Regions from separate parts of the Aurantimonas litoralis genome, predicted to be linked through region 3. Evidence: riboswitches for the same ligand, from Rfam matches in the RefSeq annotation. Region 3 holds a riboswitch; each other region holds the start of a gene.
What was found. Region 3 has a riboswitch for thiamine pyrophosphate ahead of thiC (phosphomethylpyrimidine synthase ThiC). Riboswitches for the same ligand answer to the same signal wherever they lie in the genome.
Positions count from the first base shown of each region.

Region 1: it holds a riboswitch for thiamine pyrophosphate, as region 3 does, so the genes downstream of both, thiO (glycine oxidase ThiO) here and thiC (phosphomethylpyrimidine synthase ThiC) in region 3, are expected to answer to the same signal.
Region 2: it holds a riboswitch for thiamine pyrophosphate, as region 3 does, so the genes downstream of both, thiD (bifunctional hydroxymethylpyrimidine kinase/phosphomethylpyrimidine kinase) here and thiC (phosphomethylpyrimidine synthase ThiC) in region 3, are expected to answer to the same signal.
Region 4: it holds a riboswitch for thiamine pyrophosphate, as region 3 does, so the genes downstream of both, thiB (thiamine ABC transporter substrate binding subunit) here and thiC (phosphomethylpyrimidine synthase ThiC) in region 3, are expected to answer to the same signal.

Region 1 is NZ_JAPFBM010000005.1:327,275-333,044, reverse strand. It holds gene fabB (beta-ketoacyl-ACP synthase I) at 1-478, shown strand, start outside; gene fabI (enoyl-ACP reductase FabI) at 493-1,338, shown strand; gene N7I30_RS13475 (thiamine phosphate synthase) at 1,367-2,038, opposite strand; gene N7I30_RS13470 (thiazole synthase) at 2,035-2,832, opposite strand; gene thiS (sulfur carrier protein ThiS) at 2,877-3,074, opposite strand; gene thiO (glycine oxidase ThiO) at 3,071-4,048, opposite strand; TPP riboswitch at 4,198-4,323, opposite strand; gene N7I30_RS13455 (DUF2937 family protein) at 4,384-4,896, opposite strand; gene N7I30_RS13450 (LysR substrate-binding domain-containing protein) at 5,022-5,770, opposite strand, start outside.
Region 2 is NZ_JAPFBM010000001.1:803,543-809,312, forward strand. It holds gene N7I30_RS03820 (GGDEF domain-containing protein) at 1-1,162, shown strand, start outside; gene thiD (bifunctional hydroxymethylpyrimidine kinase/phosphomethylpyrimidine kinase) at 1,176-1,988, opposite strand; TPP riboswitch at 2,032-2,130, opposite strand; gene glgB (1,4-alpha-glucan branching protein GlgB) at 2,215-4,443, opposite strand; gene treS (maltose alpha-D-glucosyltransferase) at 4,440-5,770, opposite strand, start outside.
Region 3 is NZ_JAPFBM010000003.1:220,849-226,618, forward strand. It holds gene N7I30_RS08555 (succinate dehydrogenase iron-sulfur subunit) at 19-798, shown strand; gene N7I30_RS08560 (cell wall hydrolase) at 911-1,756, shown strand; gene N7I30_RS08565 (alkaline phosphatase D family protein) at 1,933-3,390, shown strand; gene N7I30_RS08570 (septal ring lytic transglycosylase RlpA family protein) at 3,612-4,001, shown strand; TPP riboswitch at 4,312-4,439, shown strand; gene thiC (phosphomethylpyrimidine synthase ThiC) at 4,561-5,770, shown strand, end outside.
Region 4 is NZ_JAPFBM010000001.1:747,722-753,491, forward strand. It holds gene N7I30_RS03595 (M48 family metalloprotease) at 1-547, opposite strand, end outside; gene thiQ (thiamine ABC transporter ATP-binding protein) at 763-1,497, opposite strand; gene thiP (thiamine/thiamine pyrophosphate ABC transporter permease) at 1,494-3,122, opposite strand; gene thiB (thiamine ABC transporter substrate binding subunit) at 3,153-4,187, opposite strand; TPP riboswitch at 4,238-4,334, opposite strand; gene N7I30_RS03615 (thiamine diphosphokinase) at 4,544-5,185, shown strand; tRNA gene N7I30_RS03620 (tRNA-Arg) at 5,262-5,338, shown strand.

The sequences.
Region 1 (5,770 bases), on a different contig from region 3:
CGGCGCCAACATCGTGGCCGAACTGGTCGGCTACGGCGCCACCTCCGACGGCGCCGACATGGTCGCCCCGTCCGGCGAGGGTGCGGTGCGCTGCATGCGCCAGGCGATCGGCCATCTCGACGGCCCGATCGACTACATCAACCCCCATGCCACCTCGACCCCGGTCGGCGACCGCATGGAGGTCCAGGCGATCCGCGAGGTCTTCGGCGACAACATCCCGCCGATCTCCGGCACCAAGTCGCTGACCGGCCACAGCCAGGGCGCCACCGGCGTGCACGAGGCGATCTACTCGCTCCTGATGATGAAGCACGGCTTCCTCGCCAAGAGCGCTCATATCGACGAACTCGATCCCGAGTTCGAGGGCATGCCGATCCTGCGCGAGCGGGTCGACAATGCGAAGATCGACCGGGTCCTGTCGAATTCCTTCGGCTTCGGCGGCACCAATGCCTGCCTCGCCTTCCAACGCGTGACGGACTGAGGTTTGGTGGGCACATGACCGATCTGATGAAAGGCAAACGCGGGCTCATCATGGGCGTCGCGAACCACAATTCCATCGCATGGGGCGCCGCCAAGGCGCTGGCGGCGCAGGGCGCGGAAATCGCCCTGACCTATCAGGGCGAGGCCTTCGGGCGGCGCGTGCGCCCGCTCGCCGAGGAGATCGGCAGCAAGCTGGTCATCCCCTGCGACGTCGAGGACACCGATTCGCTCGACCAGGTCTTCGCGACGCTGAAGGAGGAATGGGGCACGATCGACTTCGTCCTCCACGCCATCGCGTTCTCCGACAAGAGCGAACTCAAGGGCCTCTACGCCGACACGACGCGGGAGAACTTCACCCGCACCATGCTGATCTCCTGCTTCTCCTTCACGGAGGTCGCCAAGCGCGCCGCGGAGATCATGACCAATGGCGGCTCCATGGTGACCATGAGCTACGGCGGCGCCGTGCGGGTCATGCCGAACTACAACGTCATGGGTGTCGCCAAGGCCGCGCTCGAAGCCTCGGTGCGCTATCTCGCCGCCGATTTCGGACCGCGCAACATCCGGGTGAACAGCGTGTCGGCCGGACCGGTGCGCACGCTGGCCGGCGCTGGCGTCTCCGACGCCCGGCTGATGTTCAACTTCCAGCGCCGCAACGCGCCGATGCGCCGCAACACCTCGATCGAGGAAGTCGGCGGCGCGGTGCTCTACCTGATGTCGGAGCTGTCGAACGGCGTCACCGGCGAGATCCACTATGTGGATTCGGGCTACAACATCATGTCGATGCCGTCGCTCGAGGAGCTGAAGGCCCAGGAACACCGCAAGGCGGTCGTCGAGGGCGAGGACGAGAGCGGCGGCAAGTAGCCGCCCTCCCCACTCACAGCCTCAAAGCCTATCGCCGGTAGGGCGCGGTCGCCGCGAGCCATTCGCGCGCCCGCGCTTCCGGGTCCGCGGCCCGGGTCACGTCGGTGACCACCGCGGCGCCGTCGGCGCCCTGCGCGAAGACCTGCGGCAGCCGCTCCACGGTGATGCCGCCGATCGCCACCAGCGGCAGATCGCCGATACGCTGGCGCCAGACGCCGAGACGCTCGGGCGTCTGCGGCGCCCATTTCATCACCTTCAGCTTGGTCTGCCAGACCGGCCCCAGCGCGACGTAATCGGGCTCGGCGGCCAGCGCCACGGCGAGCTCGGCGCTGTCATGGGTGCTGATGCCGAGCTTCAGGCCCGCCGCACTGATCGCCGCCCGGTCCGCCTCGGCCAGGTCCTCCTGCCCCAGATGGACGACATCGCAGCCCTCCTCGATCGCCAGCCGCCAGAAATCGTTGATCACCAGCAGGCAGCCATGGGCCGCGCAGACATCGCGCGTGCGGCGGATCTCCTGCCGCAGCCTTGCCGCGTCCAAGTCCTTGGCGCGCAATTGCAGGAGCTTGACCCCGACCGGCACCAGCCGCTCGGCCATCTCGGCATCGTCGACGATCAGGTAGAACGGATCGAGCCGTAGCCCCGTCCCCGGCCGCTCCTCGGCACCGCGCTCCCCACTCCGATGTCCCTCCGCCCGGCTCATCGCGAACCTCCCGGTCCGCCGACATCGCCGAGCATCGCCTGCCCCAGCATCGGCGTCGAGGGCGCCGCCATGTCGCGCGGCGCCATCGGGTCCGCCTCGAAGGCCAGCCGGCCGGCCTCGACCGCCAGGGCAAAGCCCCGCGCCATCGCCACCGGATCGCCGGCCTTCGCGACCGCCGTGTTCAGGAGCACGCCGTCATAGCCGAGCTCCATGGCGGCGGCCGCCTGCGACGGCAGGCCGAGCCCGGCATCGACCACCAGCGTCACGTCGGGAAAATGCGCCCTGAGCTGGCGCAGGCCGTAGCGGTTGTTCAGCCCGAGCCCCGAGCCGATCGGCGCACCCCAGGGCATCAGCACCCGGCAGCCGGCCTCGACCAGCCGGTCGGCGACCGACAGATCCTCCACCGTGTAGGGCAGCACCTCGAAGCCCTCGCCGGTCAGGATGCGGGCCGCCTCCACCAGCCCGAACACGTCGGGCTGCAGGGTCTCGGCGTCGCGCACCACCTCCAGCTTGATCCAGTCGGTGCCGAAGATCTCGCGGGCCATCTGGGCCGTCGTCACCGCCTCGCGGGCCGAATGACAACCGGCCGTGTTGGGCAGGACGTCGAGGCCGAGGCCGCGGATCAGCTCCCAGAAGGCCTGGCCGGCCCGCGCCTCGCCGGATTCGCGGCGCAGCGAGACGGTGACGATACCGGCCCCGGACGCCTTGATCGCATCGGTCATCATCTGCGGCGAAGGATAGAGCGAGGTGCCCAGCATCAGCCGCGAGGCGATGCGGCGGCCATAGATGTCCATGCCGGTCACGGCGTGCGCCGTGTCGGTGTCGATCGTGTCCATGCTCAGCCTCCCTTCATCGGGGCGATGATCTCGATGGCGTCGCCCTCGGCAAGCCGCACCGTCCCGCGTTCGGTCTTCGGCACGAAGTCGCGGTTCAGCGCGGTGGCGACCACGGCGCCCTCATAGCCCAGTTCGACGAGCGCCCGGTCGAGGGTGGCGGCCTCGACGCTGCGCTCCTCGCCATTGACGGAAATTCTCATGATGCGTCCTTCAGCGTCTCTGCGAAGATTTCGGCGGCGGCCTCCGCCGCCATGGCCGGCGACAGCAGGAAGCCGTGGCGGTACAGCCCGTTCAGGCTGATAACCCGGCCGCTCCGCGTCACCTTTGGCAGATTGTCGGCATAGGAGGGCCGCAGGCCGGCGCCGGTCTCCACCAGCTCGGCCTCGGCAAAGGCGGGATGCAGCGCATAGGCGGCGTTGAGCAGCTCGACGGTGCCGCGCAGGGTGATGCCGCGATCGTCGTCGCTTTCCAGCATGGTCGCGCCCACCATGAACAGCCCGTCGGCGCGCGGCACGACATAGATCGGCGAGCGCGGATGCAGGAGCCGCACCGGCCGCGCCAGCGACACCTCGTTGGTGCGCAGCAGCACCATCTCGCCGCGCACCGCCCGCAACCGCGGCAGCTCCGGTCGCGCCGCGATGCCGCGCGCATCGACGATGCGATCATGGTCGAGGTCGGCGGCCGCGACGCGGCTGCCGAAATGCAACGCCACGCCGCGTTCGAGCAGCCGTTCGGCCAGCGCCTCCAGCGTGCGGCGCGGATCGAGATGGGCTTCCTCGGCAAAGAACAGGCCCTCGCCGAAACGGCCGGCGAGATCGGGCTCCAGCGCGGCGATCGCGTCGGCGTCGAGCCGCTCATGACCCTGCGTGCGGCGGGCGAAGCGGGCAAGGTCCGCGCGGTCGCGCCAGGGCGCCAGCACCAGCGTGCCGTGGCGCGCGACGTCCGGTACATGCCGCGACCACCAGTCGATCCCCGCCAGACCCGGCGCGACGATGGCCGCATCGGCGCTCTCGGCCTCGCAGTGCGGCGCCAGCATGCCGCCGGCCAGCCACGACGCGGCGGCGGTGCCAAGCTCGGGCGCCGCCTCGTACAGCGCGACATCGGCGCCCCGCTCGGCGAGTTCCAGCGCGGTGACAAGCCCGGCAACGCCGGCCCCGATGACGGCAACCCGCATGGTCAGGCCCCGCCGATGCAGCAGGCGTCGTGCAAACAGGCGACCCGGTCGGCCATTGTCTCGATCCTCCTCGACGCGTCTCGGAGATCCGGGTGATGGGCAGGGGAAAGATCGGCGGCGCGGCGCTCGCCGGCGGCGAACCGCATGCCATGGCCACCGCATTCCATCCCTCCGCCGGTCTCAACCGGATCAGGTTCGAAGGGTCGCCACGCGCTCACGCCTTTCGGCGGCCGATGGCCTCTCAGTTCCCTGCCGGAACTCCCCTTGGATGGACGGAATCTGTGCCTCCCAGGCGGCGCTGTCAACGCCGCCGCGCCAAGATCGCGGTCGCGGGCTCAGCTCGACGGCAGCCGACGCTCGCGGCGGCGTCGGCGCATGCGCGCGGCGCCATGGCCGCCGGCGCCGATCGCCCAGCCGAGGGCGAAACCCGCGACCGCCAGAAGCAGCCCCTCGACGGTGATCGGCAGGGCCGGCCGATAGTCGGCGGCGGCCCGCTCGGCGATCTCCCAGTCCGGATCGCCGGCCGCGACGAAGGGGCGGAACAGGGGCGCCGATTCGGCGACGCTGCGATAGCGCCGCTCCACCGCGTCATACCGTGCGATCGTCTGTTCGGCGTCCGTGCCCTGGCGCGCGACGAAGGCGTCGCGGTTCTCGCGCAACCGCGTGACGGCCTCGCTGCGCGACAGGTCGGAGGCCGCGGCACTGGCGTCGAAACGCTCGACGACCTTGCGCAATTCATCGACGGCGCCACCGAGGCGCTGCAGATATTGCTGGGTGAATTCCAGCGACTGGCTGGAGACGAGCCCGAGAAACAGCGCCGCCACGACGCGGATGATCAGCCCCGGCATTCCCTCATCCTCCCTCAAGGCTCCCCAACGCACCGGTCGCACAGAATGACCGCCGGCCCCGCGTCAGACGACGCGCCCCCGGCCACGATACGCCTGCTGCCTGATCATACCAGTCCCCGCGCCTGTCAGGCGAACAGCCGGGTGCCGCGTTCGGCGATGGCGCAGAAGCTGGCGGTCACATGGGCGGCCAGCGCATCGGCGACCGGGCCGGCGCCGTCGCGGCGGGCCAGCGTCATGCGGTAATTGCCCAGCGGCGGCAGGCCGCGCTCGGCGCCCAGCTGCACGATGTCGTCCGACACGACGCTGATCGGCAGCGGCGCGATGGCCAGGTCGGCGGCGACGGCCGCAAGCTGGCCGGTGCAGAACTCGCTGGTATAGGCGACGCGGTAGTCGATATCGCGGGCGTCCAGCGCCGCCAGCGCCATGCCGCGCCAGGCGCAGCCGGCATCGGCGAGGGCGAGCGGCAGCGGCGTTTCGGCCACGGCGAGCCCGCCGCGCGCGCCCACCCAGACCAGCGGCTCGGAATGGATGTAGTCCGGCCCGTCGAGGCGTTCGTCGTGACTGTAGACGGCGAGATCGAGCTCCCCGGACCAGCAGCGCCGCCGCAATTCCTCGGTGCGGTCCAGCCGCACCTCCACCTCGACCTTAGGATGGGTCCGGGCGAAGCGCCGGAGGATTTCCGGCATGGCGACCACGCCGTTGTCATTGGGCACGCCCAGCCGCACGCTACCCTCGCAGCAGGGCGACAGGAAGCGCGAGAAGGCCTCGTCGTTCAGCTTCAGGAGGCGGCGGGCATAGCCGAGGAAGATCTCGCCGTCGGCGGTCAGCGCCACGCTGCGGGCGTCGCGGCGGAACAGGTCTCGGCCCACCATGT
Region 2 (5,770 bases), on a different contig from region 3:
CCTTGTCCTGAGCGCGCTCTGTCTCAGCGCCAGCCTCTGCCATCTGGTCGAGTGGCGGAATCTGCGCGAGACGGCGCTGCTGTACTGGAGCGCCGGCATGGGTCTGATCGCGCTGGCTGCGGCCACGGCGCCGCTGCGGGTGTTCGAATTCTATGCGGTGGCCATCGGCGGGGCCAATGCGCTGCTGCTCGCAGGCTACGCGCTGCTCTATGTCGGCTTCGCCCGGTTCTGCGATGTCAAAACCAGCCTCTGGTGGTATGCTGGGCCAGTCGTCTGGCTGCTGTTCTACGGGCTGTCCCCGGCGGCAGAGAGCGTCGAGGCCCGGGTCGCCGTGATCTCGACCATTTCCGCCTTCTATTCGCTGGCCATCGCGCTGACCCTGCTCAACCCGACGGCCCGCAGCGGCCCGGCGCTGATCCTCAGCGCGGCCTTCGGTGCGCATGGCCTGTTCTGCGCCCTGCGCGTGATGCTGGTCGGCCTGCCGGCCGCCGTCTCCGACCAGCAATTGATGACCGGCTTCCTGTTCACGCTGGTGATGACCCAGGCCATCCTGATGATCGGCGTCAGCACCTATCTCGTCATCGCGATGGTGCGCGGACGGCATGAGCAGTCCCTGCGCCGCCTGTCGGAAACCGACTTCCTGACCGGCATCGACAACCGCCGGGCCTTCACGACCAAGGCGACCGCGCTTCTCAACGACGCCGATGCCGGCGACGTCGCCCTGCTCCTGTTCGATCTCGACCGCTTCAAGAAGATCAACGACGATCATGGGCATGGCTGCGGCGACGAGGTCATCAAGCTGTTCGTCGACAGCACCGCCGACCATCTGCGTCCGACCGACGTCTTCGCCCGGCTCGGGGGCGAAGAGTTCGCCGCCCTCGTCCGGCGACGCGACAAGCACGAGCCGGCCGTCATCGCAAGGGCGATCGTGCGCGGATTTGCCAATCAGGCCCGTACCGTCGGCGGCCGGTCGATCGCGGCCACCGTCAGTGCCGGCGTGGCCACCAACGAGGCGAACCGCGACCTGAACGGCCTGCTCACCGCCGCCGACCAGGCGCTCTACCGCGCGAAATCCATGGGCCGCGACCGCGTCGAGGCCGTCGCGGTGGACGTCCCGAAGGATGGACCGCCCGCGGACGACGCCTTGCTGCAGGTCTCCTGAGCCGAGCGCCCAGCTACCAGTGACCGTGGAAATGGTGCGTCGGACCGTGCCCGGATCCGACGTCCAGCCGGTCCGCCGCGCCGATGGCACCCGCGACATAGGCCTTGGCGATCCTCACCGCCGCGAAGGCGTCGCCGGTCAGCGCCAGCTGCGCCGCCAGCGCCGAGGACAGGGTGCAGCCGGTGCCATGGGTGTTGCGGGTTTGAACACGCGCGCCCTCGAACCATTCGCGCTGCGTTGCCGCCACCAGCAGATCCGGGCTGTCGTCGCCGCTCAGATGGCCGCCCTTCAACAGCGCCGAGCCGCAGCCCAGCGCCTGCAGGCGGGTCGCGGTCGCCTCCATTTCGTCCCGGTCGGTGGCTTCCTCCGCATCCAGCAGCACGGCCGCCTCCGGCAGGTTCGGCGTGATCATGTCGGCAAGGGGCACGAGTTCGCTGCGTAACGCCGCCACGGCCTCCTCGGCCAGCAGGCGATCGCCGCCCTTCGCGACCATGACCGGGTCGAGAACGACGTTTCGCGCCTTGTTCCGCTTCAGCGCATCCGCGACGGCATGGGCGATGTCGGCGGTGGCGATCATGCCGATCTTCACCGCATCGACGCGGATATCGGCGAAGACCGCATCGATCTGGCGGGTGACGAAGTCGGGCGAGACCAGTTCGACGCCGCTGACGCCCCGGGTGTTCTGGGCGGTCAGCGCGGTGATGACGGCCATGCCGTAGACGCCGTTCGCCGCGAAGGTCTTCAGATCGGCCTGGATGCCGGCCCCGCCGGAGGGGTCCGAGCCGGCGATCGAGAGAACGTTGCGGATGGTGGACTGGCTTGGCATCGCGGTCGGCTCCTGGCCGACGACGAGCCCGACGGAGCATGTGAGAGACCCCGCCGCGACTCCCTCCGCCGGCATTATCCGGGTCAGGTTCGAAGGGTGCATCTCAGCCCGCCGTTTCCGGCAGGCGCCCCCGTCACGCATTCGGTTCTACGCGGTCGCCGCCTTCATGTCAGCAGCGCCCGCGACGGGACGGCGGCGACCGGCCGCCGTCCCGCCTTCCGGCCGATCAACCTTCCTGCACCAGGACGATGGTGCCGAGCGGCGGCAGCGACAGGGGGATCGAGTAGGGCCGGCCGTGCACCGACACCTCTTCGGCGTCCTTGCCGCCCATATTGCCGACATTGGAGCCGCCGTAGATCTCCGAATCGGTGTTCAGGCGCTCGACCCAGCGGCCGGGCAGCGGTACTCCGATCCGGTACTCGTGGCGCGGCACCGGCGTGAAGTTCGACACGATCAGCACCGGATTGCCGGCCCGGTCCTTGCGCATGAAGGCGATGACGCTCTGCTCGACATTCGACGTGTCGACCCATTCGAAGCCGGCCGGATCGCAGTCGAGTTCGTAGAGCGCCGGGATCTCGCGATACATGGTGTTGAGATCGCGCACGAGGCGCCGCATGCCCTCGTGACCGGGCTGCTCTAGGAGATGCCAGTCGAGGGAGCGGTCGTGGTTCCACTCGCCGACCTGGCCGAACTCGCCGCCCATGAAGATCAGCTTCTTGCCGGGATGGGTCCACATGAAGCCGAAATAGGCGCGCAGATTGGCGAATTTCTGCCACTCGTCACCCGGCATCTTGCCGAGCAGCGAGCCCTTTCCGTAGACCACCTCGTCATGGCTGAGCGGCAGGACGAAGTTCTCCGAATAGGCGTAGACCATGCCGAAGGTCATATGGTGGTGGTGGTAGCGCCGGTTGATCGGGTCTTCCTGCATGTAATGCAGGGTGTCGTGCATCCAGCCCATGTTCCACTTGAAGTGGAAGCCGAGGCCCCCGGCGAAGGTCGGGCGTGACACGTCCGGGAAGGCGGTCGATTCCTCGGCATGGGTCGTCGCCTTGGGATAGTACTCGCCGACCCGCTCGTTGGTGTCCTTCAGGAACGCCATGGCCTCGAGATTCTCGCGCCCGCCATGGATGTTGGGCTCCCATTCGCCGTGCTCGCGCGAATAGTCGAGATACAGCATCGAGGCGACCGCATCGACGCGCAGGCCGTCGATGTGGAAGCGGTCGAGCCAGTAGAGACCGTTGGCGACCAGGAAGTTCTCCACTTCCGGCCGGCCGTAATCGTAGATCAGCGTGTTCCAGTCCTTGTGGAAGCCGCGACGCGGATCGGGATGCTCGTAGAGCGCGGTGCCGTCGAACTGGCCGAGGCCATGGGTGTCGGTCGGGAAATGCCCCGGCACCCAGTCGAGGAGCACTCCGATGCCGGCTTGATGCAGCGCATCGACGAGGCGTGCGAAGCCTGCGGGCGATCCGAAGCGCGAGGTCGGCGCGTAGAGGCCGATCGGCTGGTAGCCCCAGGACCCGTAGAAGGGATGCTCGGAGACCGGCAGCAACTCGACATGGGTGAAGCCCATGTCGCGTACATAGGGCACCAGCTCGGCGGCCAGTTCGTCATAGTCGAGATAGGCGTTGTCCGGACCGCGCCGCCACGACCCCAGATGCACCTCGTAGATCGAGATCGGCTTCTCGCGATCCTGCCAGTCGGCCGCATGGGCCTGGAATTCGTCGTCCTTCCATTCGTGCTCGACGAGCCCGTCGACGATGGAGCCGGTCGACGGCGCCATCTCCTGCAGGAAACCGACCGGATCGGTCTTCAGCGGCAAAAGGTTTCCGTCGGCGCCGATGATCTCGTATTTGTAGACCTCGCCGCGCCCGACGGCGGGGATGAACAATTCCCACACGCCGCACTCGTGGCGCTTGCGCATGACATGGCGGCGACCATCCCAGGAATTGAAATTGCCGACCACGGACACGCGCCGGGCGGCTGGCGCCAGCACCGCGAAGGCCGTGCCCTCGACGCCGTCCATGATTGTCGGATGGGCGCCGAGCTTCTCATAGAGGCGGTAGTGATTGCCTTCCGCCAGCAGATAGACGTCCTGCTCGCCCAGCACCGTGCCGAAGCGATAGGTGTCCTCCTCCTGCCAGCGTTCGCCGCCATGCGTGAACTGCAGGCGATAGGCGTCGTCCGGTTTCAGGCCGGACACGTAGCCCGAATGGAAGCCGTCGGCACCGCCCGCTTCCAGCTCGCCCAGGAGCTTGCCCGCCGTGTCCACGACCGCGGCCGTCTCGGCACCGGGCCGGAAGACGCGCACGATGGTGCCGCCGTCGGCCTTGCGCGGTCCGAGCACGCCGAAGGGATCGCCGTGAATGCCGCGGCCGATGGCATCGATCTGATGCGCGTCGGCGCGATGGTCGGTCGAAGCGGCCGCTCCGCGCGATGAGGAACTCGTCAGCGTCATTTCAAAACCTGTCGTTTCTCGAGGAGCGCCACGATTCCCCGCAGCGGGATCGACAGCCATGCGGGGCGCATCGTCGCTTCGTAGCGCAGTTCATAGAAAGCCTTCTGGAGCACGAAGAGATCCAGCAACTGCCCGGTCGCCGGGTCGGCAAGCGACATGCCGGAGGCCTCGCTCCAGCGCGCAAGGAAGGTCTCGGTGACCTCGTCGCGCCAGCTCTCGGCCATTTCGCGCAGCCGCTCGACGGTGCCCTCGTCGGCGGGGCCCGCCTTGTCGCGAGCGGAGAAGGCGGCGTAGTCGAAGGAACGGATCATGCCGGCCACGTCCCGCAGCGGCGAGGATTTGCGCCGCCGCTCTTCCAGGTCGCGGCCCGGCTCGCCCTCGAAGTCGAGGATCGCCACGTCGTTCTTGGCGACCAGAACCTGGCCCAGATGGTAGTCGCCGTGGATCCGGGTGCGGTGCGAATTGACCGTCAGCTTCATGAAGCCGTCGAACCAGGTCAGGATGTCCTTCTCGGCCCCGAGCAGGCGATCGACGTCCAGACCGATGCCGTCGCCGGCATTGTCGCGCATGCGGCGCAGCACGGTCAGCGCATCCGTCGCCTCGCGCTTGGCTTCGGCCAGCATCTCCGCCAGCGACGCCGTGTCTATCGGCTCCGGATCGAAGGCCGGATCGCCGGTGACCGTCGCCAGCGCCGCGTGCATCTCGCCGGTCCGCGTGCCCAGCACATCGCCGACATCGATCTGGATGGCGAGCTTGAGATCGCTCATCGGCGCGATCTCGGCACCGTCTTCCGTGGCCGGCTCGTTGGAATAGGCGTGGTCGCGCAGATAGCGCGCCAGCGCATCGGTGACGACGGTCCAGGCGTCGCCCTGGTTGCGGACCTGCTCGAACAGCGCCGCGATCGCCGTGCGGCTGCCATCCTCGCGCACCAGTTCGATCGAGCCGAGCAGCGCGGGCGCGGCCTCGAAATCGGTCTTCTCGGTGAGGAAGCGGGTGATCTCGAGTTCCGGCTGAACACCGTCGCGCAGGCGGCGGTAGAACTTCAGGATCGCCTCGTCACCGACAAGGACGGAGGTGTTCGACTGCTCGCCGGCGATCGCATGGATCTGTTCCGGCTCGACGAGCAGGGCCCGTGCCAGCCCGTCGCGTTCGGTTTCGGACGCGGCAACGTGCAGGGACGCACCGCCGAGATCGATATCGACACCGGCCGCGATCAGCGAGACGACGAGCTTGGCGAGATCCGGGTCCCGCGTGCCGTCGACGACGGCACCGATGCGCGGACCCTGCCGGATCTTGGTCAGGGTGTAGGGCAGCAGCGGGGCTTGCG
Region 3 (5,770 bases):
GGCACCGGATACATCCTCATGGTCGAACTTGCCCTCCCGAAGAACTCCACCATCAATCCCGGCAAGGTGTGGGACAAGCCGGCGGGCGCGACGAATGTGCGCGAGTTCAAGATCTATCGCTGGTCGCCGGACGACGAGGAAAACCCGCGGACCGACACCTATTACGTCGACACCGACGATTGCGGCCCGATGGTTCTCGACGCGCTGTTGTGGATCAAGAACAAGGTCGACTCGACGCTGTCGCTGCGCCGCTCCTGCCGCGAGGGCATCTGCGGCTCCTGCGCCATGAACATCGACGGCTCCAACACGCTGGCCTGCACCAAGGGCATGGACGAGATCCGCGGCGCCGTGAAGGTCTATCCGCTGCCGCACATGCCGGTGATCAAGGACCTGATCCCCGATCTGACGGTGCCCTACACCCAGCTGCGCTCGATCGAGCCGTGGCTGAAGACCGATACGCCCGAGCCCGAGCGCGAATGGCGCCAGAGCCATGAGGACCGCGAGAAGCTCGACGGCCTCTACGAGTGCATCCTGTGCTTCTGCTGCCAGACCTCGTGCCCGTCCTATTGGTGGAATGGCGACCGCTATCTCGGCCCGGCCGTGCTGTTGCAGGCCTATCGCTGGCTGATCGATTCCCGTGACGAGGCGACCGGCGAGCGGCTCGACGACCTGGAAGATCCGTTCAAGCTCTATCGCTGCCACACCATCATGAACTGCACCCAGTCCTGCCCGAAGGGACTGAACCCGGCCAAGGCGATCGCCGAGATCCGCAAGATGATGATCGAACGCCGGGTCTGACCCGGCGGCAGGCGCGGCGATTCGGCAACACCGGCTGGCGGAATCGCCTGCCGGTGTCATTCCCGCACACGCCGCCCCGTTTGCCGACACATTTCGTGACCACGACAGCGCCATGAGCACGTTGTCGATCCGCGGCCGTTTGCCGGCCCTTGCCACCCTTCTGTCCGTCGCCGTCCTGTCCGGCTGTGTCGGCGCACCGGAGATCGAGGAGGTGGTGTCGCCCCTCAGCTACGGTCCGAGCCAGGAATGCCTCGCCCGGGCGATGTTCTTCGAATCCAACCGCTCCAGCCGCGAGGGCATGCTCGCCGTCGGCACCGTGGTGATGAACCGCGTCGGCTCGCCGAGCTATCCCGATTCCGTTTGCGACGTGGTTGCCCAGCCCAAGCAGTTCGCGCCCGGCGTGATGACCCGCGACATGGGGGCCGGCAAGGAACTGGCGATGCAGACCGCCCATGAGGTCCTGTCGGGCAAGCGCCACGCTGCTGTCGGCGATGCCAAGTTCTTCCACACGGCGGGCCTGAGCTTCCGCTACGGCAACATGCACTACAAGGTGATTGCCGGCGGCAACGCCTTCTACCAGAAGGTTTCGCGCGACCAGCGCAGCGCCGGCTTCCGCATGGCGTCCCAGGCGGAGGTCCGCAAGAAGGGCGCCGCTGCGGCCATCGACGAGGTCCGCACCGCCGCCGTCGCGCCGAGCCCGAAACAGGACACGTCCGCGCCGGCCGGTCTGGCGACGGCCACCGCCATGGCGCCGCGCAAGACCACCGGTGACGAGGCCAATCCGTTCCTGACGCTCTGGCAGGGCCTGACCGAACAACCGGCCCGCGCCGACAGCGGCAAGGGCGGGCGCGTTCGTGCGGCGGAAGCCGCCGCGCCGACGCCGGATGCCGCCGATACGGCCACGCTCGACGCCCGCATGCAGGCCTTGCCCGGCGTCCAGACGGCCACCACCGACTGAGTTCGGCCGGCGCGGGGCTCTGCGGAGGCCGCAATCCCCCTCGATTCCGCTGGCATGCGATCGTCCGGCCCGCGTGATGGCGGCATTGCGGTCGGCATGGCAACCATGGCTTCCTATATGGCGGGCGAGACCGAAGCCGGGACGGGCATCGGTCACAGCCAAGCCGGCAGGAGCCGATGACCGAGACCGTTTCCGCCGCCGATCCGCTCCCGGACCGGATCGGCCCGATCCTCTATGCACGCGGCGGCGATGGCCGGCGCGACCATCTTGCCGCGATCCTCGTCCTGGACGAGGCGGCCGCGGCGCCCGACCTGTTTGCTGCGGGCGAGGCGACGCAGCCGATTGCGCTGGCCACAAGGTTCGGCCGCACGGTCTGGCGCTACGATTTCTCGCTGCCAGCCGGCACCGCCAGCTCCTACCGCATCGACGAGACCGACTATGCCGTCGTCAGCCCCGACGGCGGCGCGGCGCGCATCGCCTATGTCTCCTGCAATGGCCAGGAGAACGGGGATCTCACGCGCGACATCGCCGAGCGCGACGCCATGTGGACCCGGCTCACCGCCGAGCACGACCGCGCGCCGTTCTCCCTGATGCTGCAGGGCGGCGACCAGCTCTATGCCGACGACGTCCTGGCCTGTCATCCGGATGTGCGCCGCTGGACCACGCTGAAGCCCGACGAGCGCGGGACCGTCCCGCTGACCGAGGAGGCGCGCGCGGCGATCCGGCGCTTCTATTTCGAGCGCTATCTGATCAGCTTTGCCCGGCCCGCCATGGGCGCGATGTCGGCCCATGTGCCGTCCGTGTCGATGTGGGACGACCACGACATCATCGACGGCTGGGGCAGCCATCCGACAGCGCTGCTGGACAGTCCCGTCGGGCGCGGTCTGTTCGAGGCGGCGCGCGAAATGTTCCTGATCTTCCAGCTGGCGGCGGACGAGGCCGATCTGCCGGCGATCGCGCTGGACCGGCAGGCGCGCAGCCTGGGCGTTGCGGTGCGCTATCCGGGCCTGACGATCCTCGCGCCGGACCTGCGCAGCGAACGCCGTCCCGACAGGGTGATGGGGCCGGTCGGATGGAAGAGCTTCGAAACGGCGCTGGAAACGACGCCGGAGCCGGACCGGATCGTGCTCATGTCCAGCGTGCCGGTGCTCGGGCCGCGCCTGAGCTGGGCGGAGCTGGTCGCCGGCATCGTGCCGCGGGTCGCCAAGCTGTCCGACGATCTGCGCGACCAGTGGCAGAGCCGGGCACATCGGCGCGAATGGATCCGCTGTCTGCAATGCCTGGCCGATCGCGCCGAGCGGGCCGTTGGCGGGCTCGTGGTCGTCTCCGGCGAAATCCACCTGGCGACGCGCGGCGAGATGCGGCTTCTGAACGGGAGTGTGATGCACCAGCTCGTCGCGTCCGGCATTTCCCATCCGGCGCCCGGGCCGGCCTATCCGTTTGCGCTCGGCCTTCTCGCGCGGGTCGGCGAGAGCCCGCTGCGCGGCCGGAAAATCCGCTTGCGGCCGCTGCCCTCGCGCCGCGCGACCTATACGAGCGAGCGCAACTACCTCGTCCTGTCGCAGGACGGCATGGACTGGCAGGCCGAATGGGAACTCGAAGACAGCGGCCGGACCCCGAAGCTGGCAGTCTGACCGGTTAAGGCGACATCGGCGCGAATGCGACATCGCTGTCGCATTCAGTACAGGGCTCGGACGGAAATTCCTCGTTTGGGCTCAGGACGATACGCCAGGGCCCGAAAAGTTCCGCTGTCGTAGAAAGACCCTATTGCTGCCAGAGTCCGTCCTTTTTCTCGTCACAGGAATTGACGAAGGAAGCGGCGTCGCAAACGTCGCATCTCAAGGACATGCCAAGAATGAAGTTTCTGCCGAAGGCCGCTCTCGCGGCCGCGCTTTTCGCCGGAACGATGGTCGGTTCGTACTCCGCCGCAATCACTCCGGTCGTAGCCGAAACGAAGTCCGCGGCCTCGGGTTCCGCCTCTTATTACGGAAAGCGCTTTCATGGTCGCCGCACGGCGAACGGCGAAAGCTTCAACATGAATTCCATGACGGCGGCTCACAAGACGCTGCCCTTCGGCACCAAGGTGCGCGTCACCAACCGTCGCAACGGCAAGTCCGTCGTCGTGCGCATCAACGACCGCGGCCCGTATCATGGCGGCCGGATCATCGACCTGTCGCGCGCCGCGGCATCGAAGATCGGCATGATCCATTCGGGCACCGCCAAGGTCAGCCTCGACATCCTCTAGGGTCTCGGCTTTGCCGCCGCATGACGGGGCGCTGGCCGCCCGCATGTGACACATCTCGTCCGACGGCGCCGCTTGCGCCGCGGACCGCCCGCGACACGCATCGCGGGCTCTGGCTCGGGCTTTACCCCTGACCACCTCCCGGTCGTCCCGGCCCGCGGCGCATCGCCTGCATCGCCGCCGCGATGTCCCGATCGGCCGCTGCCGATCCTGCTTCCCGTCTTCCTTCTCTCTGCCTCTTCGTGTCTCGCGCCGGTGTTCGGTAACGACCGCTGCAACCGCTGTTGACACCCCCACGGGGACTGCTACCGTCCGCTCGTCCAAGGGGAGTTCCGGCAAGGAACTGAGAGGCCGACGGCTGCCGATCATCGGCGAAGCGCGCGGCGACCCTACGAACCTGATCCAGTTCATACTGGCGTAGGGATGGGAAAGCCGCCGACCTCTCCGGCCCGCAATGCGGGCCAAGCCCCCGACAACAGGGGCGATCCGACAGGCCGACGAGAGTTTTCGATCACCGAAAGCAGAACTGGATCTCCGACGCGAGCGCGACTGGAGAACCAAGATGAATGCCGTGACACCCACCGTCACCGCCGGCCCGCTGCCGGCCTCCCGCAAGATCTACCTGGCCGGAACGGCCTTTCCCGACATCCGCGTGCCGATGCGCGCGATCACCGTGCACCCGACCGCGGGCGAGCCCGACGTCATCGTCTACGATCCGTCCGGCCCCTATACCGACAGCCAGGTCGAGACCGACATCGCCAAGGGCCTGCCGCGCATCCGCGAGAGCTGGATCGCGGCCCGCGGCGACACCGAATTCTACGAGGGCCGCGCGGTGCAGCCCGAGGACAACGGCAATCTGCCGGCCGAGAAGCTGACGCCGGAATTTCCGGTTCGCAACGCACCGCGCCGGGCGACGGGCGGGCGCGCCGTGACCCAGTACGAATATGCCCGCGCCGGCATCGTCACCGCCGAGATGGAATTCGTCGCGATCCGCGAAAATCTCGGGCGTGCCGAGGCCAAGCGCGCGCTGGAGCGCGACGGCGAGCCGTATTCGGCGGCGATCCCGGATTTCATCACCCCGGAATGGGTGCGCGACGAGGTCGCCTCCGGCCGCGCCATCATCCCGGCCAACATCAACCATCCGGAAGTCGAGCCGATGGCGATCGGCCGCAACTTCCTGGTCAAGATCAACGCCAATATCGGCAACTCCGCCGTCACCTCCTCGATGGCCGAGGAAGTGGAGAAGATGGTCTGGGCGATCCGCTGGGGCGCCGACACGGTGATGGACCTGTCCACCGGCCGCAACATCCACAACATCCGCGACTGGATCATCCGCAATGCGCCGGTGCCGATCGGCACGGTGCCGATCTACCAGGCGCTGGAGAAGGTGAACGGCATCGCCGAGGACCTGACCTGGGAGGTCTTCCGCGACACGCTGATCGAGCAGGCCGAGCAGGGCGTCGACTATTTCACCATCCATGCCGGGGTGCGGCTGTCCCATATTCCGCTGACGGTGGACCGCACTACGGGCATCGTGTCGCGCGGCGGCTCGATCATGGCGAAGTGGTGCCTGCACCACCATCGCGAGAGCTTTCTCTACGAGCATTTCGAGGAGATCGCCGATATCTGCCGGGCCTATGACGTGTCCTTCTCCATGGGCGACGGCCTGCGCCCCGGCTCGATCGCCGATGCCAACGACGCAGCGCAGTTCGCCGAGCTCGACACGCTGGGCGAGCTCACGAAGATCGCCTGGGCCAAGGGCTGCCAGGTGA
Region 4 (5,770 bases), on a different contig from region 3:
CCCGGCTGGCGATCTCGGCGGCCTGCTCGCGCTGCTGGCGCTCGATGCCGTGATTGGCGGTGATATGCGCCATCTCGTGGCCGATCACCGCAGCCACCTCGGCCGAATCGTTGGCCAGGGCGACGAGACCACGGGTGATGTAGACGTAGCCGCCCGGCAGCGCGAAGGCATTGACGTTGGGCGAGTTCAGAATGGTGATGCGATAAGCGCGGTTCGGATCGTCGGTCTGGGCAGCCAGCTTGCCGACGATGGTGGCCAGCGTGCGCTCCAGCTTGGGATCCGAATAGGCGCCGCCATAGGCCGCCAGGATCTTGGGGTGCTGGGAGCGTCCGATGACCGATTGCGGATCGCTGCGCTGGACGTTCTCGAAGGTGATCGGACGACGCGTCGCGGCATAACCCGCCTGCACGCTGCTGCTGGCAGGCGAGAGGCCATCCAGCCCCGCTTCGATCGTGGTGCAGGCGCCGGTCGCCAGCAACGCGCCCAGCGCGACACCGCCGATCATGCGGCGCACAAGGCGTCCCGCACGACCAGGACCGGAGTTCATTGCCATCGCTGCGATCGTCGCCCCCACAGAACCGCTTCGCTTCCCGAGACTCAAGGCTTATCCGAACCGCTGTCACACGGGTTAGGATCGATCAGCAACAGATTTCGAAAAAGCGCCGCCGCTTTGCCTCGTGCCTTCCCCTGTCCGCTACCGGGAAAATCCGCCGGAAATACGTCAGTCGCGAAGTTAGCCGGCCGGTCCCTTGTCGGCCCGGGTTAAGGTCGTTCCGCAGGCGCAACCGTGCCGAGATAGCGCGCCACCCGCGGATCGCCGTCTCCGGCCAACAATGTACGCGTCGGCCCGATCGCCGCGATCTCGCCGGCGTCGAGAAATGCCGTCCGGTCGGCGTGGCCGACAGCATCCTCGGGATGGTGCGTGACCATGACGATCGCCGGCGGATCCGCGTGCCCTACCCGCAATTCGGTCAGGATCGCCAGCATCTCGCGGCGAAGAGCAGGACCAAGCGCCGCGAAGGGCTCGTCGAGAAGGAGAAGCGGCCGATCCCGCAGGAAGACCCGCGCTAGGGCCACGCGTTGCCTTTCGCCGCCCGACATCTCGGCCGGATGCCGCTTGGCGAAGCCCGCCAGCCCGACCGCGTCGAGAGCCGCCTCGACGCGGCGTCTGTCCGCAGCAGCCACCCGCAGATCGGGGGCGATGCCGAGGGCGACATTGCGGTAGACGTCGAGATAAGGAAACAGATTGTTGTCTTGGAAGACGATGCTGAGCGGGCGTTCCGCCGGCGCGACACCAGCCATTGCGCGTCCGTCAATGGCGATCGTGCCGGCGGAGGGCGCAGCGAACCCCGCGACGAGGTCGAGCAGAGTCGACTTGCCGGCACCGCTCGGACCGATGACCGCCAGCCATTCGCCGGCCTCCACCGCAAGATCGAAGCGCATCTCGCTGCCGCCATGGGCAAAGCGGACATCGTCGAGGACGAGGGCCTTCTTCATGCCGGATGGTCCCTTTGTGCAAGTCCGCGCTCGGCCAGCGCCATCAGCGACAGGCACAGGATGCCGAGGAGCAGCGCCAGTCCGGCCGCGTCGGCCGTGCGATAGCTGCCCATGCGCTGCAGCAGGAGATAGGGCAAGGTCACCAGGTCCTGGCTGCCGAACAGGGCGATGGCGCCGAGATCGCCGAGCGAGATCGCCAGGGCGAAGGCAAAGCCGAGGGCAACCGGCGCGCGCAAGACCGGCCAGTCCACCACCCGCAGTCGCGACAGACCTGCAAGGCCGAGGCTGTCGGCCAACCGGCCAGTCGCCTGGTTGGCCGACGCCAGCGCCGGCCCGACGATGCGCACGATGAAAGGCACGGCCATGGCGGCGTTGGTGGCGACCACGACATAGGGCGCAGCGGCAAAGACGTCGGTGACCTGCCGCAGCGCGAGAAACCAGCCGGCCCCGACCACGATGGGGGGAACGACGAGCACGAGACTGGCCGTCGTCTCCAGCCCGTTGCCGAGCGCCTGCCTGCGTGAAGTCAACCGGTCCCCGGGCGCTTGGCGCAGCGCCTCGACGGCGAGGACGATGGCCAGCGAGACGGCCATCGCAAGAAGCGCGGCAGCCGTCGCAATGACGATGCTGGTGATCGCGGCACGATGGACCGCCGGATCAGCCAGCAATCGCGCCAGGTCCGCTTCCAGTCCGCGCACCGCCACCGCGACGAAGGGCGCCAGCACGAAGCCGATGCCGAAGAGCAGCACGAGCGCGTCCAGCACCGCACGTACGGGACTGCGGCGATCGTAGCGCAATGCGCGGCCGCCCAGGCCGAAACCGGCGGCGACATCACCGCCAAGCCGGGTCGCCAGCCACAGGACGATCACCGTCAGGCCGATCTGGACGAGCGACAGCGTGATCGCACGGCCGGGATCGAAGTCGTAGCGCAGCGACTGGTAGATCGCGACTTCCAGCGTCGTGGCGCCCGGCCCGCCGCCCAGCACCAGCACGAGAGTGAAGCTGGTGACGCAGAGCATGAAGATCAGGCTCGCGGCCGCCGGCAGTGCACCGCGCAGGGCCGGCCATTCGACAAGCCGGAACGTGGCCAGTGGGCTCAGCGACAATTGCCCGGCGAGCTTCCAGCTTTCGGCCGGCACGCGGTCGAGCCCGGCCAGCATCAGCCGGGCGGCCAGCGGCAGGTTGAAGAAGACATGGGCGATCAGGATGCCGGAGAGACCATAGATGTCGAGCCGCGCCAGTCCGATCGCCGCGAAAGCATCGGAGACGAGACCGTTGCGGCCCCAGATGGTGAGGATCGCCAGCGCGCCGACCAGCACGGGCAGCACCTGCGGCAGGAGAAACAGGCGCAGCACCGCACGGCGACCGGGAAAGCGGGCACGATGCAGGGCCAGTGCCAGCGGGATGGCGCCCACCACCGACAGGAGGGTCGACAGCACCGCCTGCTCGAGGGTGAACAGAACGACGCCGAGGAGATAGCGATCGCCGGCCACCGCCCGAAAATCGGGTACGGCGCCGGTCGCAAAGAGAAGCACGACGAAGGCACCGGCCAGAAAGCCGACGAGGATACCGGCAGCGCCGAGGCCGAGGCCGATCCGCCAGGCACGATCCGCAGCACCGGTCATGAACGCCTCACCGGGACGCGCGCTCGATCGTCAGCGGCCGATCGCTTCGAGCCATTCCTGCGTCCATGCCTTGCGGTTCGCCGCCACGGTTTCCGGATCGATCATCAGGGGCGTGTCCACCAGCACCAGGCGGCCAAACGCTTCAGGCAGATCGATGCCGTCCGCGACCGGCAACGTCCAGTTGGTGGTGGGGATCAGCGACTGCACCTCGGCGGTCAGCATGTAGTCGAGGAAGCGCGTCGCCAGTTCGGCTGTCTCGGTCGTCTTCAGCATCGCCGCCACCTCGATCTGCAGGTAGTGGCCCTCCGCGAAGGCCGCGGCCTGATAGCGGTCGGTGTCTTCCTCGATCATGTGGTAGGCGGGCGATGTCGTGTAGCTGAGAACCATCGGCACCTCGCCGCTCGTGAACAGGCCATAGGCCTCGCTCCAGCCTGGCGTCACGGTGAGAATGCGCTTCGACAGCTGCGCCCATTTGGCGGCGGCCTCGTCGCCATAGACCTTCTTCATCCACAGCATCATGCCGAGGCCCGGTGTCGAGGTCCGCGCGTCCTCGATGGCGATCTTCACCTCGGGATCGCCATTGACCAGATCGTCGAGGCTCGCCGGTGGTTCGGCGATCGCTTCGCTGTCGTAGACGAAGGCGAGATAGGAATAGTCGTAGGGGACGAAGATATCGTCCGAGAAGCCGGTCGGCACGTCGAGCCCCGAGAGATCCGCCCCGCTCGGCGCGAACATGCCGGTCGCCTTGGCCTCGGGGATGAGATCGGTGGTCAGGCCGAGGACGATATCGGCTTCGGTCGAAGGGCCTTCAAGCTTGAGACGATTGAGGATCGCGACGCCGTCCTCGAGACCGACGAACTGCAGGTCGCAGGCGCACACGTCTTCGAAACCCGCCTCGATCTTCGGGCCCGGCCCCCATTCGGGCGTGAAGCTCTCATAGGTATAGACGGTGAGCACCGGCTTGTCGGCCTGGGCGACCGCTCCGGTAATGCCGGCCAGAAGCGCGGTGGCGCAAACGCCGAGATGGCGAACGGAGAGCGGCGGGAGGAAGACGGGTCGGGCCATTGTGGTGCCTTTCAAGACGGCGGCCTTCGAAACGAAAGCATCCGCGAAACACCCGCCGACGCCCGCATCCCTCCGCCGGTATGAGCCGGATCAGGTTCGACGGGTCGGCATGCGCCTCTCAGCCCGAAGGCACCCCGTGTGAGCATGGGAAGACTTAGAGGTCACGCCGCTTGCCGGCAAGGGCAGCCGCACCTCTGGACCAAGGGACAGCTCCGCCCTGCCCCAATGCCGAGCCCTCGCGTCGGACCGCAAGGCTGCGTCCGGCGCGGCAGGCAGGCCATGCCTCCCCGACGATCCGAATGCAATGTCGCGGCAGCCGATTGGCGTTTGCGGCCCGATGCTGTAGGCGAGCCGCGATGTCGCGCTTTTCCATTCTCCTTGCCGGCCATATCGCCCCCACCCCTGCGCTGATCGATGCGGTGGAGGGCACACGGGTCATCGCCGCGGATGACGGCCTGCGCCATGCTGGGGAACTGCAGGTGACGCCGGAACTCTGGGTCGGCGATTTCGATTCCAGCCCGCCGCGGCCGGCGATCGAACTGACCAGCCTCCCCCGCGAACCCTATCCTCGCGACAAAGCGATGACCGACGGCGAGATCGCCATCGAGGCGGCGCTGACGCGGGGCGCGACCGGCCTGTTGCTGGTCGGCGCGCTCGGTGGCCCGCGCAGCGACCACGCCTTCGCACATCTGATCCTGGCCCTGCGCTATGCCGCCCGCGGCATCGACGTGGAGTTGTTCGACGGCATCGAACGCGCCTGGCCGCTGGGACCGGACCGCCGAGCCTTCGATCTTGCGCCCGGCACGCAGTTCTCGATCCTGAAATTCTCGGATCTTTCTGGCTTGACGATCTCCGGCGCGAAATGGCCGCTCGACGCTGTCGACCTGCCATTCCACTCGATCCTCACACAATCGAACGAAGCGCTGGGGCCGATCGCCGTGACGATCCGCGAGGGCACGGCGCTGCTCGTCGCCCAGGCCGATCCCAAGGTCCGCTGATCCGCAATATCGCCGCACAAGAGCTTCGCGAGCAGACTTGGCGAACCCTGCGCCTTCGACTAGGTTGCGCGCGGTCGGTCCCGTAGCTCAGCAGGATAGAGCATCAGATTCCTAATCTGAGGGTCACTGGTTCGAATCCAGTCGGGATCACCAATTGCTTTGCGCCCTGCGGCAGGGCCATGCGATCTCCTCGCCGCGTACCCATGCACGGGGATATACAAGCTACAACCGAATACACCGCGTTGAGCAGCCACTGATCCCAGTCTGTTAATGTGCCGATTCTCCCAAAGCGTTGCTTCGATTGCTAGTGCTGACGCTGGCCTCGCACACTTCGGCACGATGCAACGCCCCGCCAGCGCGCCTTCAACGCACCGGTTCACCGTGAACTCCCCGTAACCGTTAAGTATTTTAGTAAGCAGGGGTCATCTAACACTCTATCCAAACAAGGCCACTTGCATCTGCAGTGAGGGGATGGGATGTGTGCGCTCAGAAATACAACGCGAATCTGTTTATGACGTGAGATGCAGGCCAACCGGTGATGTTGCACCTTAATTGTCTCGGGGTATCGGCGGAGTGAGAGCACTA